Regions from separate parts of the Cellulosimicrobium sp. I38E genome, predicted to be linked through region 1. Evidence: predicted binding sites of a transcription regulator. Region 1 holds the regulator's gene; the other holds the start of a gene.

Region 1 (7,490 bases):
CGACGACCGCGTTCGCGAACCCGCGGCCCTCCGTGACGATCGCCTGCCCGCGGTAGTGCAGGAGCTGGCCCGTCGCGACGGCGACCAGGAGGCCGACGAGAGACAGGTGGAACAGCAGGTTGCCGGTCTCGCGCACGTAGCCCCGCTCGGCGGACACCGTGCGCGCCGCGGGCCGCGCGGCGGCGCGGCCCCGTGCCGGGGCGGCCTCCTCGGTGCCCGTGTCGACGCGGAACGTCGGCAGCCAGCGCAGACGGCCACGCAGGTGCGTGCTCGCGGCCGCGACGACGTCGTCCGGCGACGCGTCGGTGACGGCGCGCCCCTGTGCCGGGAAGCGGTCGAAGCGCCGCGGCGTGCGCGGCGGGCGCGTACGCAGCGCCTGCCAGTGCGCCTTGGTCCGCGGCAGGATGCACCCGACGAGCGAGACGAACAGCAGGATGTAGATGGCCGAGAACCACACCGAGGCGTAGACGTCGAAGAAGCCGAGCCGGTCGAGCCACTCCCCCGTCGTCGGGTTCTCCTGGAGGTAGCGCAGCACGGCCGCCGGGTCCTGGGGGCGCTGCGGCAGGACGGAGCCGGGCACCGCCGCGACCGCGAGCAGCATCAGCAGCATGAGCGCGACGCGCATGCTCGTGAGCTGGCGCCACGTCCAGCGCAGCGTGCCGCGCCACCCGAGCCTCGGGAGCGCCGGGCCGCCGTCGCCTCCCGCGTCACCCCCGCCACCCGACGGCGTCCGGTCCCCCGGGCCGTCGCCCGCGGAGAACGCGTCGTCGATGCCCTCGGGGCGGTAGCCCGTCGAGGTCGTCGGACGCTCTTCTGACCTCTCGGCCTGGCCGGTCCGCTCGGTCATCTCACACCACCGTCACGTAGCCGTCGATCCAGCCCTGCATGGTCGACGTCCACGTCGTCCACAGGCCCGTGACCAGCGCGAGGCCGATGAGCACGAGCAGCCCGCCGCCGATCCGCATGATGGCGAGGCGGTGCCGGCGCAGGAAGCCGAGCATGCGCTGCGAGCTCTGGAGCCCGAGCGCGATGAGCAGGAACGGCACACCCAGGCCGAGGCAGTAGGCGATCCCGAGGATCGCGCCACGGCCCGCCGAGGCCTCGTTCAGCGACAGCGACTGCACGGCGACGAGCGTCGGACCGAGGCACGGCGTCCAGCCGAGCCCGAACACGATGCCGAGCAGCGGCGCACCCCAGAGCCCGGCCTGCGGGCTCAGGTGAAGGCGCCGCTCGCGCTGGAGGAACGGGACCGCGCCCATGAAGGCGAGCCCCATGAGAATCACGACGACGCCGAGGACGCGCGTGATGACGTCCTCCCAGCGGACCAGGTGCACGCCGATCGCGCCGGCCGCGACCATGAGCGCGACGAAGACCAGGGTGAACCCGGCGACGAAGAGCCCGACCCCCGCGAGCACGCGCCCGCGGCTCGGCGCCGCGACCCGGGTGGCCGTCGTCGTCCCCCCGGACGCTCCGCGCCCGCTCCCGGCGTTCGCCGCGGCCATGCCCGAGACGTAGCCGACGTAACCGGGCACGAGCGGCAGCACGCACGGCGACGCGAAGGACACGAGCCCCGCGAGGACCGCCACGGGGACCGCCAGGAGCATCGACCCGCTCCAGACCGTCGCGGCGAACGTGTCGCCGACGCTCGTCGCGGCGGCCGCGGGGAGCGCGGCGGTCGGGACGGTGGCGGCGAGGGACGCGAGGGTGACCACGGTCAGCCGGCCGCCTCGTCCTCGGCGAGCACGTCGTCGACGAGCGCGTCCAGGGTGGAGCCCTCGGCGAGCCCGATGACGCGCGCCGCGACGCGGCCCTCGCGGTCGAGCACGACCGTCGACGGCACGGCCTGGAGCGGCACGGTGCCGGAGAGCGCCGCGACGACCTCCCCGCTGCGGTCGTCGATCGACGGGTAGGGCACCTCGAACCGGCGCTGGAACGCCTGCGCGGCGCCCGCCTCGTCGGTCGTGTTGATGCCGAGCACCTGCACGCCGTCGTCGGCGCGGTCGTTCGCGAGCGCCACGAGGTCGGGCGCCTCGGCACGGCACGGCGCGCACGCCGCGTACCACGTGTTGAGGACGACGACGTCGCCCAGCCAGGCGCTCGTGTCGACCTGCTCGCCCTCGTAGTCGGTGCCGGTGAGCGCGACGACGTCACCCCGCTCGCCGGCGTCCCAGGTGCGGACCGAGCCGTCGCCGGAGACGTAGCCCTGCCCGACGACGTCGGTCGTCGCGCCGGAGTCCTGGGCGCACGCCGCGAGGCCGAGCGTCGCGGCGACCACGACGCCCGCGGTCAGCACGCGGCGGACGGGCGGGAGGGCGCGCGGGTCACGCGCGCGCGAGCTGGCGGTCACAGCGTCATCACGGGAGGCACCCTGCCCGGGGTTCCTGGACGCCACCTGAGAGACGTGACCTCCGCCACTTCCGAACGGGACGGTTCGGGCGCCTGGACGGCGACGACGGCGTGAGACATGACCGACGTCACGCCCCCGCGACGGTCGCGGCGCCCGGGAGGAGGTCGGCGACCGGCTCGGAGTAGTGCAGGCCGACGAGGCGGTCGTCCTCGAAGTGCAGCGACGTGAGCGACGCGAGCGAGCACTCACGCTTGCGCGGGTCGTGCCACAGCCGGCGGTTCTCGAAGCTCAGGCGCGTGAGCCACACGGGGAGCTGGTGGCTGACGAGCAGCGCCTCGTGCCCGGCCGCCTTGTCCCGCGCGTCGGCGACGGCGGCCCGCATGCGCGCGACCTGCTCCACGTACGGCTCGCCCCACGACGGGCGGAACGGGTTCCACAGGTAGGGCCAGTGCTGCGGGTGGCGCAGCGACCCGTCCCCGACGCCGAACGTCTTGCCCTCGAAGTGGTTCGCCGCCTCGATGAGGCGGTCGTCCGTGCCGAGCTCGAGCCCGAAGGCCTCGGCGGCGGGCGTCGCCGTCTCCTGCGCGCGCTGGAGCGGTGACGCGACGACGACGGCGAGGTCGGCGCGCGGGCGCGACGCCCCGTCGGGGCCGGGCTCGCCCGCGAGGTGCGCGGCGACGCGGCGGGCCATCTCGTGGCCCCGCTCGGAGAGGTGGTAGCCGGGGATGCGGCCGTAGAGGACGCCGTCGGGGTTGTGGACCTCGCCGTGGCGCAGGAGGTGGACGATGGTGGAGACCATGCGCACCAGTGTCCCGCACTCCGGGCTCTGACCGGCACCCGGCGCACGCGACCCCGGGGCGGCGGCGGGGTCAGGCGTCGCGGTCCGCCTTGCACGCCGCGGCGACGGCGGCCATCGCCTCGCCGAGCGCCTGGAACTGCTCCGGCGTGAGCACGTCGACCATGAACCGGCGCACGGCCGCGACGTGCGCCGGGGCGGACGCCACGAGCACGCGGTAGCCCTCCGGCGTCATCGCGCAGTTGACCCCACGGCGGTCGCCCGTGCTCGCCGAGCGCCGCACCAGGCCGCGCGCCTCCATGCGCGCGACCGTGTGGGTGACGCGGCTGCGGGAGCGCGCGAGCCCGTCGGCGAGCGCGGACATGCGCAGCGTGTGGTCCGGGCTCTCCGAGAGCCGCACGAGGAGCTCGTACTCGTTGAGCGAGACCTCCGACCGCTCCTCGTGGTCACGCCCCAGCGACTCGATGAAGCGCACGGTCCCGTCGAGGTAGGCGCGCCACAGACGCTGCTGCTCGGCGTCGAGCCAGCGCGGCTCCGCGCTCGCGGTCGCGACGGTGCTGGCGGTCGTCGTCGGCTGGGCGTCGACGTCGTTGCTGGTCATAGGTCCTCGGGCGCTCGCGGACGGGGGTCGGTTCGGGGGCGGAACCTCGGGCAACATTCTTCCACCCCACCGGGAATAGACGGATCACCCCCTGCTGTTGATACGCTCGTACGAAGTTGAACCTTCAACCAAGTTCGGTCCTCCGGGACCCACGACCCCCTCAGGAGCACCCATGGCCACGCCGCTACCCGCCGGGCTCAACGCCGGTACCTACGCCCTCGACTCGTCCCACTCGCAGGCGGCCTTCACGGTTCGCCACGCCGGCATCTCCAAGGTGCGCGGCACGCTCGCCATCACGGCCGGCACCATCACCGTGGGCGACGACCTCGAGTCGACCTCCGTGACCGCCGAGCTCGACGCGGCGTCCGTGAGCACGGGCGACGCGAACCGCGACAACCACCTGCGCAGCGCGGACTTCTGGGACGCCGAGAACAAGCCGACGTGGAGCTTCGCGTCGACCAGCATCTCCGGCGACGGCGACGACTTCGTCGTGGCGGGCGACCTGACCATCAACGGCGTGACCAAGCCGGTCGAGCTCGAGACCGAGTTCGCGGGCACCGCGACCGACCCGTTCGGCAACGCGCGCGCCGGCTTCGAGGCGACGACGGAGATCTCCCGCAAGGAGTTCGGGCTGACCTGGAACGCGGCGCTCGAGACCGGCGGCGTGCTCGTCGGCGACAAGATCAAGATCGCGCTCGACGTCTCGGCCATCAAGCAGGGCTGACGACCGACTCCCGGACACCCTTCCCCGGGACCCTTCCCCGGGAACGCTGCACCCACCGGCAGGGGTGCCGCCCGAGGGGCCGCGTGCACCAGCACGCGGCCCTTCGTCGTTCAGCGGTCCTGCGCCTCGGCGAGCGCGCGAGCCTGGGAGTGGAACGCGAGGATCTGGAGCTCGCTGCCGACGTCCACGCCGCGCACGTCGACGTCCGCGGGCACCTGGAGGGCGCGCGGCGCGAAGTTGAGGATCTCGCGCACCCCGGCGGCGACGACGCGGTCCGCCACCGACTGCGCGTGCGCCGCGGGCGTCGCGAGGACCACGATCGACACCTTCTCGCGCGCCACGACCTCCTCGAGCGCGTCGACGTGCTCGACGACGAGACCCGCCGCCCGCGTCCCGACGACGTCCGGCGACGCGTCGAGGAGCGCCGCGACGTGGAAGCCGCGCTGCTCGTAGCCCGAGTAGTTCGCGAGCGCGTGCCCCAGGTTGCCGATCCCGACGATCGCGATGCGGTGCTCGTCCACGAGCCCCAGCGCCTCGGTGATGTACTGCGCGAGCGAGTCCACGTCGTACCCGACGCCGCGCGTGCCGAACGAGCCCAGGAACGACAGGTCCTTGCGGAGCTGCGCCGGGCCCACGCCGGAGAGCTCCGCGAGCTCGACCGACGACGTCGTCGCCACCCCCCGCGCCACGAGGTCCCGCAGCGCCCGCAGGTAGGACGGGAGCCGCGCCACCGTCGCGCTCGGGATCCCCGGCGCCGTCACCTCACCGACTACCTGCTCAGCCACCCGTCACCCCGTCGTCCCTGGGACCGTCCTCGTCGACGGTCACGCTCCACCGGGAGGAATCATCCCAGGTCCGCGCGCGCCGTCGAAATCCGACCCACCGCGCGCGCGAGCCGGCGGGCGTCCACCCGCCAGAAGCCCTGCTGGACGCCGCCGACCGTCACGACCGGGACGTACTCGCCGTACTGCTCGCGCAGCACCGGGTCCGCGCCCGGCGCGTCGACGTCCACCTCCGCCCACGCGACCCCCGCCTCGGCGCACACCGCCTCGACGACCGCCCGTGCGTCGTCGCACAGGTGGCACCCCGCGCGGCCGTAGAGGACGACGGGAGGGGCGGGGGCGTCGGAGGTGGTCACGACTCCCAGGGTACGAGGGACCCGCCCCCGGGACGGTCCGGAGACCGCCTAGAGTGGGGTCATGGCGACGTCTTCCGGTCCGGGCCCCGTCCCGCCCCCCGGGTCGACGGACCCCGAGGACGCACCGGCCGCCGAGCGCACGCCGCCCGCCCCCGCGCACCGCACCGCCGCGTTCTTCGACGTCGACAACACGATCATCCGCGGCGCGTCGTCGTTCCACCTCGCCCGCGCCCTCTACCAGCGCGAGTTCTTCTCGACGCTCGACATCGCGCGCTTCGCCGTCCACCAGGCGCGCTATCTCCTGTTCGGCGAGAACAAGCAGCAGATCGACCGCATCCGGTCGCGCGCGCTCGCGCTCATCGCCGGCCGCTCCGTCGCCGAGGTCACCGCGATCGGCGAGGAGGTCTACGACACCGTCCTCTCGCTGCGCATCTACCCCGGCACGCGCCGCCTGCTCGACGAGCACCTCGCCGCGGGGCACCAGGTGTGGCTGGTCTCCGCGACCCCGGTCGAGATCGGCGAGCTCATCGCCCGCCGCCTCGGCACGACCGGCGCGCTCGGCACCGTCGCGGAGCACGAGGACGGCTTCTACACCGGGCGACTCGTCGGCGACATGATGCACGGCCGCGCCAAGGCCGCCGGGGTGCGCGCCCTCGCCGAGCTCGAGGACATCGACCTCGACGCGTCCTACGCCTACGGCGACTCGCTCAACGACGTCACCATGATGGAGACGGTCGGCCACCCCTGCCCCATCAACCCCGACGCACGGCTGCGCCGCTACGCCCAGGACGTCGGCTGGCCCATCCGCGAGTTCCGCGGCCGTCGTCGGCGCGTCGCCCGCAGCAGCGTCCGCACCGCGAGCTGGGCCGGCGCCGCCTGGGCCGCCGCCCTCGTCCTGCGCTCCGTGCGCCGCGCCGTCGACCGCCGCATCGCCCGCCTCTGAGCCGACCAGCACGGCGGACCGCGGTTCTCCCCCGCGCGACCGCGGTTGTTCCTCGACGGGCGCCGGAGACGCGTCGAGCCCGGTCCCCACGGGAGGGGCCGGGCTCGACGGCGGGTCGGCGCGTCAGGACGCGCGCGACGTCACTTCTTGTTACGACGCTGGTGACGCGTCTTGCGAAGCAGCTTGCGGTGCTTCTTCTTGGCCATGCGCTTGCGGCGCTTCTTGATGACGGAGCCCATACGGTCCTCGCAATGCTCGAGCGGCGTGTCGGTCGGCGACCGGTCGACCGGCCGCGTGTGGTCCACGGTTGATCGGGGCGCCCCGGCGACCACGAGGGCGCCGCGAGCCGACCAACACGAGAGAAATCCGCCCCCTAGACTACCCGCTCGCGCTCGTGCCCCGGTACGCCGCCGCCCGCGGGGGCCCGCGGCGCTCCCGTGAGGCGCCGCCCGCCACGGCTTCAGTCGAAGTGCGGGTCAAGGCCCAGGAGCGGGAAGACGGCGCGGCGCGTGGCCGCGACGGCGCGGTCGACGTCGTCGTCCGGGTCGTAGCCGCTGCTCCAGCGCCGCACGTCGACGGGCGGGCCGAACGCGAGCGGGGCGTCGAACCCCGCGACCTCGGCCACGCGCGCGCGCCACTCCTCCGGCAGCGGCTCGCCCGCGGTCACGGGCCGGTGCACGACCTCCCCCACGACGGCCGACCACACGAGCGGCACGACGCGCGCGATCGCGTACCCGCCGCCGCCGAGCGCGAGCCACCGTCCGTCGGCGAGCTCGTGCGCGAGGTCGTGCACCCACCCCAGGGCGGTGCGCTGCGCGTCGACGGACACGTCGAGGTCGGAGAGCGGGTCCTCGCCGTGCGCGTCGCACCCGTGCTGGGTCACCAGGACCTCGGGCCGGAACGCCCGCAGCACGGGCGGCACGACGGCGTCGACCGCGCGG
Region 2 (7,490 bases), on a different contig from region 1:
CCGTCGCCTCGCGCTGACGTCCGAGCGGCTGCGCGAGCGCAACGCCGAGCTCCAGGCGCTCCAGGCGGAGCTGGCCGAGCGCGCGGTGCTCGCCGAACGCACACGGATCGCGCGCGAGCTGCACGACGTCGTCGCGCACCACATGTCCGCGATCGTCGTGCGGGCGCAGGCCGCGGACCGCGTCGCGGCGAACCAGCCCGACGCGCCCGCCGAGGCCGTGCGCTGGATCAGCGACGAGGGCAAGCAGGCGCTGACCGCGATGCGCTCGGTCGTGCAGGTGCTGCGCCGCGGCACGGAGGCCGACGGCGGGACGGCGGCCCTCGCCCCGACGCCCGACGGCACCCGCGCGCCCGACGAGCTCCGCGCGGCCGCGCGCCGCCTGCGCGACGCGGGCCGCGCCGTCGACCTCACGCTCCCCCGCCCCTGGCCGACGACGAGCGCCGAGACCGGCCTCGCCGTCGTCCGCATCGCCCAGGAGGCCCTGACCAACGTGCTGCTCCACTCGCTCGCCCGCGGCGTCACGGTGACGCTGACCGACGACTCCCCCGACCTGCGCCTGCGCGTCCACGACCCGGGCCCTCCCCTGCCGAGCACCGAGGGGCGCCAGGGGCACGGCCTGACCTCCATGCGCGAGCGCGCGCTCGCCGCCGGGGGCGACCTGGCCGCCGGGCCGGACGGGCGCGGCGGCTGGACCGTCGAGGCGCGCCTCCCCCGGGAGGCGGCGTGAGCACGACGTCGCCCGCCACGACCGGGGACGACGGCACGCTGCCTCCCGTGCGCGTCGTCGTCGTGGACGACCAGTCGACGATCCGGCTCGGCCTGCGCATGATCCTCGACAACGAGCCGGACGTGACCGTCGTCGGCGAGGCCGGGGACGGCGAGACCGCGGTGACGATGGCACGCGCGCTGCGGCCCGACGTCGTGCTCATGGACGTGCGCATGCCGCGGCTCGACGGCATCGAGGCGACCGCGCGCCTCGTCGCGGACCCCGAGCTCGCGGACGTGCGCACCCTCGTCCTCACGACGTTCGACGACGACGAGTACGTGTACGGCGCGCTGCGCGCCGGGGCGGCCGGGTTCCTCCTCAAGGACGCGGACCCGCAGACGCTCGTCGACGCCGTGCATCGCGTCCGCGCGGGTGACTCGCTGCTCGACCCGGCCGTCACCGGGCGCATCATCTCGACGTACGTCGAGCTCGCACGGACGGCGCCGCTCGGGCCGGACGCCGCCGAGACCGGCGCACCCGTGACGGGGCTGGACGCCGCGACGCCCCGCGAGCGCGAGGTGCTGCTCGCCGTCGCGCGCGGGCTGTCGAACCGCGAGATCGGCGCGGAGCTGCACCTCACCGAGGCGACCGTGAAGAGCCACGTGCGCTCGCTGCTCACCAAGGTCGGGCTGACCAACCGCGTCCAGCTCGTGATCCTCGCCTACGAGGCCGGGCTCGTGCGCCCGGGGACGCGCGCCTGACGTCTCGGGGACGCACAGGGGACGCAACGGGGGACGTCCGGAGGACGCACGGAGCCCGACGGCGGAAGGGGACTCGCGCCGTCGGGCTCCGGGTTTCGTGGGGCCAGGAAGGGTCAGCCGGCCGCCACGGTCTCGGCAGGCGGGGTCGCCGCCTGCCCGTCCTCGGCGCTCGCGGCCTCGTGGGCCGCGAGCCGCTCCGCGCGCACGACCTCGCGGCTGCTGCCGCGGTAGGCCGCGACGAGGATGTCGCGCATGTCCTCCAGGACCGGCATCCGCGGGTTCGCGGGGGCGCACTGGTCCTCGAACGACCGGAGCGCGAGGTCGTCCAGGCGGCTCAGGAACGCCGTCTCGTCGACGCCCTGCGCGGCGAACGTCGACTCGATGCCCACCTTGGCGCGCAGCTCCTCGACCGCCTTCGCGTACGACTCGACGCCCTCCTCCGGGGTGGAGGCCGGGAGGCCGAGGTGCTTCGCGATCTCCTGGAACCGCTCGGGAGCCACGTAGCGCTCGTACTTGGGCCAGCTCGTGAGCTTGGTGGGCACCTGGCCGTTGTAGCGGATCACGTGCGGCAGGAGCACCGCGTTGGTGCGCCCGTGCACGAGGTGGAACGTCGAGCCCACGGTGTGCGCCATGGCGTGCACGATGCCGAGCATCGCCGAGCCGAACGCCATGCCCGCGATGGTCGCCGCGTTGTGCATCTTCTCGCGCGCCTTCGGGGCGGCCGCACCCTGGGTGACCGAGTCCTCGATGTGCTCGAAGACCATCTTGATCGCCTGCAGGCACAGCCCGTCGGTGAAGTCGTTCGCGTAGACGGAGACGAACGCCTCGGTCGCGTGCGTGAGGGCGTCGAAGCCCGAGTCGGCCGCGAGCTTCGCCGGCATGGTGTCCGTGAGCACGGGGTCGACGATGGCGACGGTCGGGGTGAGCGCGTAGTCCGCGAGCGGGTACTTGAAGCCCGTCTCCGGGTCGGTGATGACCGCGAACGGCGTCACCTCCGCGCCGGTGCCCGACGACGTCGGGATGCACACGAGCTTCGCCTTGCCCCCGAGCTCCGGGAACTTGTACGCGCGCTTGCGGACGTCGAAGAACTTCTCGCGCATGTCGGAGAACTCGATCTCCGGGTGCTCGTAGCGCAGCCACATGACCTTGGCCGCGTCCATCGGCGAGCCGCCGCCGATCGCGATGATCGTGTCCGGCTCGAAGTCCCGCATCGACTCGGCGCCGCGGTTCACGGTGCCGACGCTCGGCTCCGGCTCGACCGCGTCGATGATCTGGATCGCGACCTTCTCCTCGCGGCGGGCGAGGACGTCCAGCACGCGGTCGACGACGCCGATGCGGCTCATGACCTTGTCGGTGACGATCGTGACGCGGTGCACGTCGCGCATCTGCGCGAGGTACTGGATCGAGTTCGGCTCGAAGTACGTCTTGGCGGGCACCTTGAACCACTGCATGTTGTTGTTGCGCCGCCCGATCCGCTTGACGTTGATGAGGTTGACCGCCGACACGTTGTTCGACACCGAGTTCGCGCCGTAGCTGCCGCACCCGAGAGTGAGCGACGGGAGCAGCGCGTTGTAGATGTCGCCGATGCCGCCGAGCGACGTCGGGCTGTTCCACAGCACGCGCACGGCCTTGACCCGCGAGCCGTACCGCTCGACGAGCTCCTGGTCCGCCGTGTGGATGGCGGCCGAGTGCCCCAGGCCGTCGAGCTCGACCATGCGCTCCGCGAGGCGGACGCCGTGCTCGGTGTCGCGCGCGCGCAGCACGGCGAGGACGGGCGTGAGCTTCTCGCGGCTCAGCGGCTCGTCCGGGCCGACGTCGTCGATCTCCGCGAGGATGATCGACGTGTCGTCGGGGACCTCGAACCCGGCCTCGCGCGCGATCCACACGGGCGACTTGCCGACGACCTTCGGGTTGAGCTTGGCGCCGGCGCAGTTCGTGCCGTTCGCCTCGACCCCGAAGATCAGGCGCTCGAGCATCGCCTTCTCGGCGGGCGTCGCGCGGTAGGCGTGCAGACGGGCCAGCTCGCGCATCGCGTCGTCGTAGATCACGTCGTCGAGGATGAGCGCCTGCTCCGACGCGCAGACCATGCCGTTGTCGAACGACTTCGACATGACGACGTCGTTGATCGCGCGGCCGAGATCGGCGCTCTTCTCGACGTAGGCGGGGACGTTGCCGGCCCCGACGCCGAGCGCGGGCTTGCCGGCCGAGTAGGCGGCGCGGACCATGCCGTTGCCGCCCGTGGCGAGGATGAGCGCGACGCCCGGGTGGTGCATGAGCGTGTTGGTCGCCTCGATCGACGGGTGCTCGACCCACTGGATGCAGTCGTCGGGCGCGCCGGCCGCGACCGCGGCGTCGCGCACGATGCGGGCCGCCTCGACGGACGAGCGCTGCGCGCTCGGGTGGAACGCGAACACGACGGGGTTGCGCGTCTTGAGCGCGATGAGCGACTTGAAGATCGTGGTCGACGTCGGGTTGGTCACCGGCGTCACCGCGCACACGACGCCGACGGGCTCGGCGATCTCGACGACGCCCGTGAGCTCGTCACGGCCGATGATGCCGACCGTCTTGAGGTTCGCCATCGAGTTGGGCACGTGCTCGCACGCGAAGATGTTCTTGGTCGCCTTGTCCTCGAAGACGCCGCGCCCGGTCTCGGCGACGGCCATCTGCGCGAGGTGGCCGTGCTGGTGCAGGCCCGCGACGGACGCCTTGAGGACGATCCGGTCGACGTCCTCCTGCGTGAGGCTCATGTACTGGTCGAGCGCCTTGCGCGCTCGCTCGACGAGGACGTCGATCTCCTGGGTCGTGCGGGTGTCCTCGGTGCGGTTCTCGACCTTCGTGCCGGCGCTCTTCGCGCTCATGCGTCCCCTCCGGTGCCCGGCCGGGGCCGGGCGTCGGGCCGCGGGTGCTGCCGGGGCCGGATTGCCCCGGCTCCTTCAGCGGTCTCTCTACTTGTGAATGTTTTCACAAGCCTGTCGGTGGAGCAAGACTGGAGGGCCGTTCGAGGTCGAAGGTCCCGGTCCCCCGGTGACCTCCGCACCACCGCCCGCGCCGCCGTAGGGTGGGGGACCATGACCGCCGAGCAGACGACGAGCCCTGCGCCCGCGCCCCAGAACCCCTCCGAGACCGCTCTCCCCGACGACGGCGCGCCCCACGACCCGTACCTCTGGCTCGAGTCCGTCGAGGGCGACGAGGCGCTGGCCTGGGTCCGCGCCCGCAACGCCGAGGTCGCCGACACGCTCGAGGTCGCCGACGAGTTCGCCACGACCGAGCGCGCGATCCGTGAGGTGCTCGACTCCGACGCCAAGATTCCCGAGGTCTCCAAGATCGGGGACCGGTACTACAACTTCTGGCGCGACGCGCAGCACGAGCGCGGCCTGTGGCGCCGCACGACGCTGGACTCCTACCGCACCGACGACCCCGAGTGGGAGACCGTGCTCGACCTCGACGCGCTCGCCGCGGCCGAGGGCGAGTCGTGGGTGTGGCACGGCGCGAGCGTCCTGCGCCCGACGCCCGAGCAGCTCGCCGCGGGCGAGCCGTGGCGCCACGCGCTCGTCGAGCTCTCCCCCGGCGGCTCCGACGCCGACGTCACGCGCGAGTTCGACCTCGTCGAGAAGCGGTTCGTCGCGCCGGAGGACGGCGGCTTCCACCGCGCCGAGGCCAAGGGCTCGCTCGGGTGGATCGACGCCGACACCGTCTACGTCTTCACCGACTTCGGCGAGGGCACGCTCACGCCGTCCGGGTACCCGCGCGTGGTCAAGCGCTGGACGCGCGGCACCCCGCTCGACGCCGCGGTGACCGTCTACGAGGGCACCGACGAGGACATGTACATCTCCGCCTGGCGCTCGCACACGCCCGGGTTCGAGCGCGACTTCGTCCACCGCTCCAGGGCGTTCTACTCCGACGAGCTCTACCTCGCCGAGCGCACCGGCACGCCTGAGCAGCGCCTGACGAAGATCGACGTGCCCGACTCCGCCGAGGTCGGCGTGCGGCGCGAGTGGATGCTCGTCGAGCTGCGCGACGACTGGACAGTCGGCGGGACCACGTACCGCGCCGGGTCGCTCCTCGCGGCACGGTTCGACGACTTCCTGGCGGGCGACCGCGGCTTCACCGTGCTCTTCGAGCCTACGGCGACGACGTCGCTCGCCGGCGCGACGTGGACGCGCCACCACCTCGTGGTCAACGTGCTCGACGACGTGAAGAACCGCCTGCACGTGCTGACGCCGCCGGAGGCCGCCGCGCCCGGGGGCGGCGGGACCGCCGTCGGGCAGGACACCGCCGACGCGCCGTGGGTGCGCTCCGAGATCCCCGGCCTGCCGGAGCTCGGCACGGTCGCCGTCGGGGCCGTCGACCCCGTCGACACCGACGACCTGTGGCTCGTCACGACCGACTACCTCACGCCGACGACGCTCTCGCTCCTGTCGCTCGGGGAGCGTCCCGGCGACGCCGGTGCGCCCGAGGTCGTCAAGTCCAACCCCGCGTTCTTCGACGCCGACGGCATGACCGTCGCCCAACACTTCGCCACGTCCGACGACGGCACGCGCGTGCCGTACTTCGTCGTCGGCCGCGCGGACCTCGTCGCGGGGGCGGGCGACGGCGGCACGGGGACCGCGCCGACCCTGCTGTACGGGTACGGCGGCTTCGAGATCTCGCTCACGCCCGCCTACTCCGGCGCGCTCGGCCGGGCCTGGCTCTCGCGCGGCGGCGTCTACGTCGTCGCGAACATCCGCGGCGGCGGCGAGTACGGCCCGGCCTGGCACCAGGCCGCGCTCAAGGCGAACCGGCACCGCGCGTACGAGGACTTCGCCGCCGTCGCGCGCGACCTCGTGGCCCGCGGGATCACGACCCACGAGCACCTCGGCATGGAGGGTCGCTCCAACGGCGGCCTCCTCGCGGGCAACATGCTCACGCAGTACCCCGAGCTCTTCGGCGCCGTGATCGTCGGCGTCCCGCTGCTCGACATGCGCCGGTACACCCAGCTCCTCGCCGGGGCGTCGTGGGCCGCGGAGTACGGCGACCCGGACGACCCGGAGCAGTGGGAGTTCATCCGCACGTTCTCGCCGTACCACCTGTTCGACGCCGAGCGCGAGTACCCGCCCGTGCTCTTCACGACGTCGACCAAGGACGACCGGGTCCACCCGGGCCACGCGCGCAAGCTCGCCGCGAAGATGCTCGGCGAGGGCAAGGACGTCACCTACTACGAGAACATCGAGGGCGGCCACGGCGGCGCGGCGAACAACGCCCAGGCCGCGCACATGGCCGCGGTGCACTACCGATTCCTCGCCGAGCGCCTCGGCTGACGTCTGCTCAGGAGTCGTCGTCCACGTCGACGGGGACCAGCACCACCTCGTCGGCGTGGATCACGATCTTCTCGTCCGGGCACACCGGCCCGTCCACGACCTCCTCGGCCCCGGACGCCCGCACGACCGTCACGTCACCCGGCGTGCAGCCGTAGTCGAGGAGCACGACCCCACCGCCCCCGTCGACCTCCGACTCCTCGTCCCCGGTCCGGACGGTCACGACCTCCCCGCTGTCGTTGGCGACCTCCAGGTCCCCGCCGCCGTCGCACGCCGACAGCACCGCCCCCACGCCGACGCCCGCGACCGCAACGGTCCACGCGCGCCCGTACCGACGACCGCTCATCTCTTTCCCCCGCGCTCGACCGACCCGCTCTCGTCGGCAACCTACCGCCGTCGGCGCACCACGACCTGGGACGACGCGGGGAGATCCCGGGCAGTTCCCGCGAGCGTCCCCGGCGTGAGGCCAGGTCCCGTGCCGGCATGGCCGGGTCCACGGCGGAGACCGCGTGCGGCAGGGGGAAGGTGCAGGCGAACCCGACACGGCGGGCGGTCACCCGGGTGAGGACCGACCAGGGCGAGCCGACGTTGGGCGGGGTGGGTGGTGGTGCCGCGTCGTGGCGGGCCTGGCGGGAGCCGCGAGGAACGAGCGGCGGATGGTAGACGCGGCACCACCACCCACCCCGCCCACCCAGGGCGACCACGCGCCGTCGAACCCAAGAACCACGG

The links. Region 1 encodes Rex, which represses fermentation and respiration genes when NADH is low (regulators of the CRP and FNR family bind a similar motif). Its sites were predicted from a motif close to CTTGTGAANNNNTTCACAAG; they were not measured.
Region 2: the regulator Rex is predicted to act here: its motif matches at 4,416-4,435, upstream of adhE (bifunctional acetaldehyde-CoA/alcohol dehydrogenase).

The regions. Positions count from the first base shown of each region.
Region 1 is NZ_LUAZ01000034.1:7,856-15,345, forward strand. Features, by position in the region: gene A0J59_RS12140 (cytochrome c biogenesis protein ResB) at 1-847, opposite strand, end outside; gene A0J59_RS12145 (cytochrome c biogenesis CcdA family protein) at 849-1,604, opposite strand; gene A0J59_RS12150 (TlpA disulfide reductase family protein) at 1,715-2,347, opposite strand; gene A0J59_RS12155 (histidine phosphatase family protein) at 2,475-3,146, opposite strand; gene A0J59_RS12160 (MarR family winged helix-turn-helix transcriptional regulator) at 3,217-3,744, opposite strand; gene A0J59_RS12165 (YceI family protein) at 3,917-4,468, shown strand; gene A0J59_RS12170 (redox-sensing transcriptional repressor Rex) at 4,579-5,253, opposite strand; gene A0J59_RS12175 (glutaredoxin family protein) at 5,313-5,606, opposite strand; gene A0J59_RS12180 (HAD family phosphatase) at 5,668-6,549, shown strand; gene A0J59_RS21240 (30S ribosomal protein bS22) at 6,690-6,788, opposite strand; gene A0J59_RS12185 (acetoin utilization protein AcuC) at 7,010-7,490, opposite strand, start outside.
Region 2 is NZ_LUAZ01000001.1:223,250-230,739, reverse strand. Features, by position in the region: gene A0J59_RS00925 (sensor histidine kinase) at 1-727, shown strand, start outside; gene A0J59_RS00920 (response regulator transcription factor) at 724-1,467, shown strand; gene adhE (bifunctional acetaldehyde-CoA/alcohol dehydrogenase) at 1,581-4,325, opposite strand; gene A0J59_RS00910 (prolyl oligopeptidase family protein) at 4,536-6,764, shown strand; gene A0J59_RS00905 (hypothetical protein) at 6,772-7,107, opposite strand.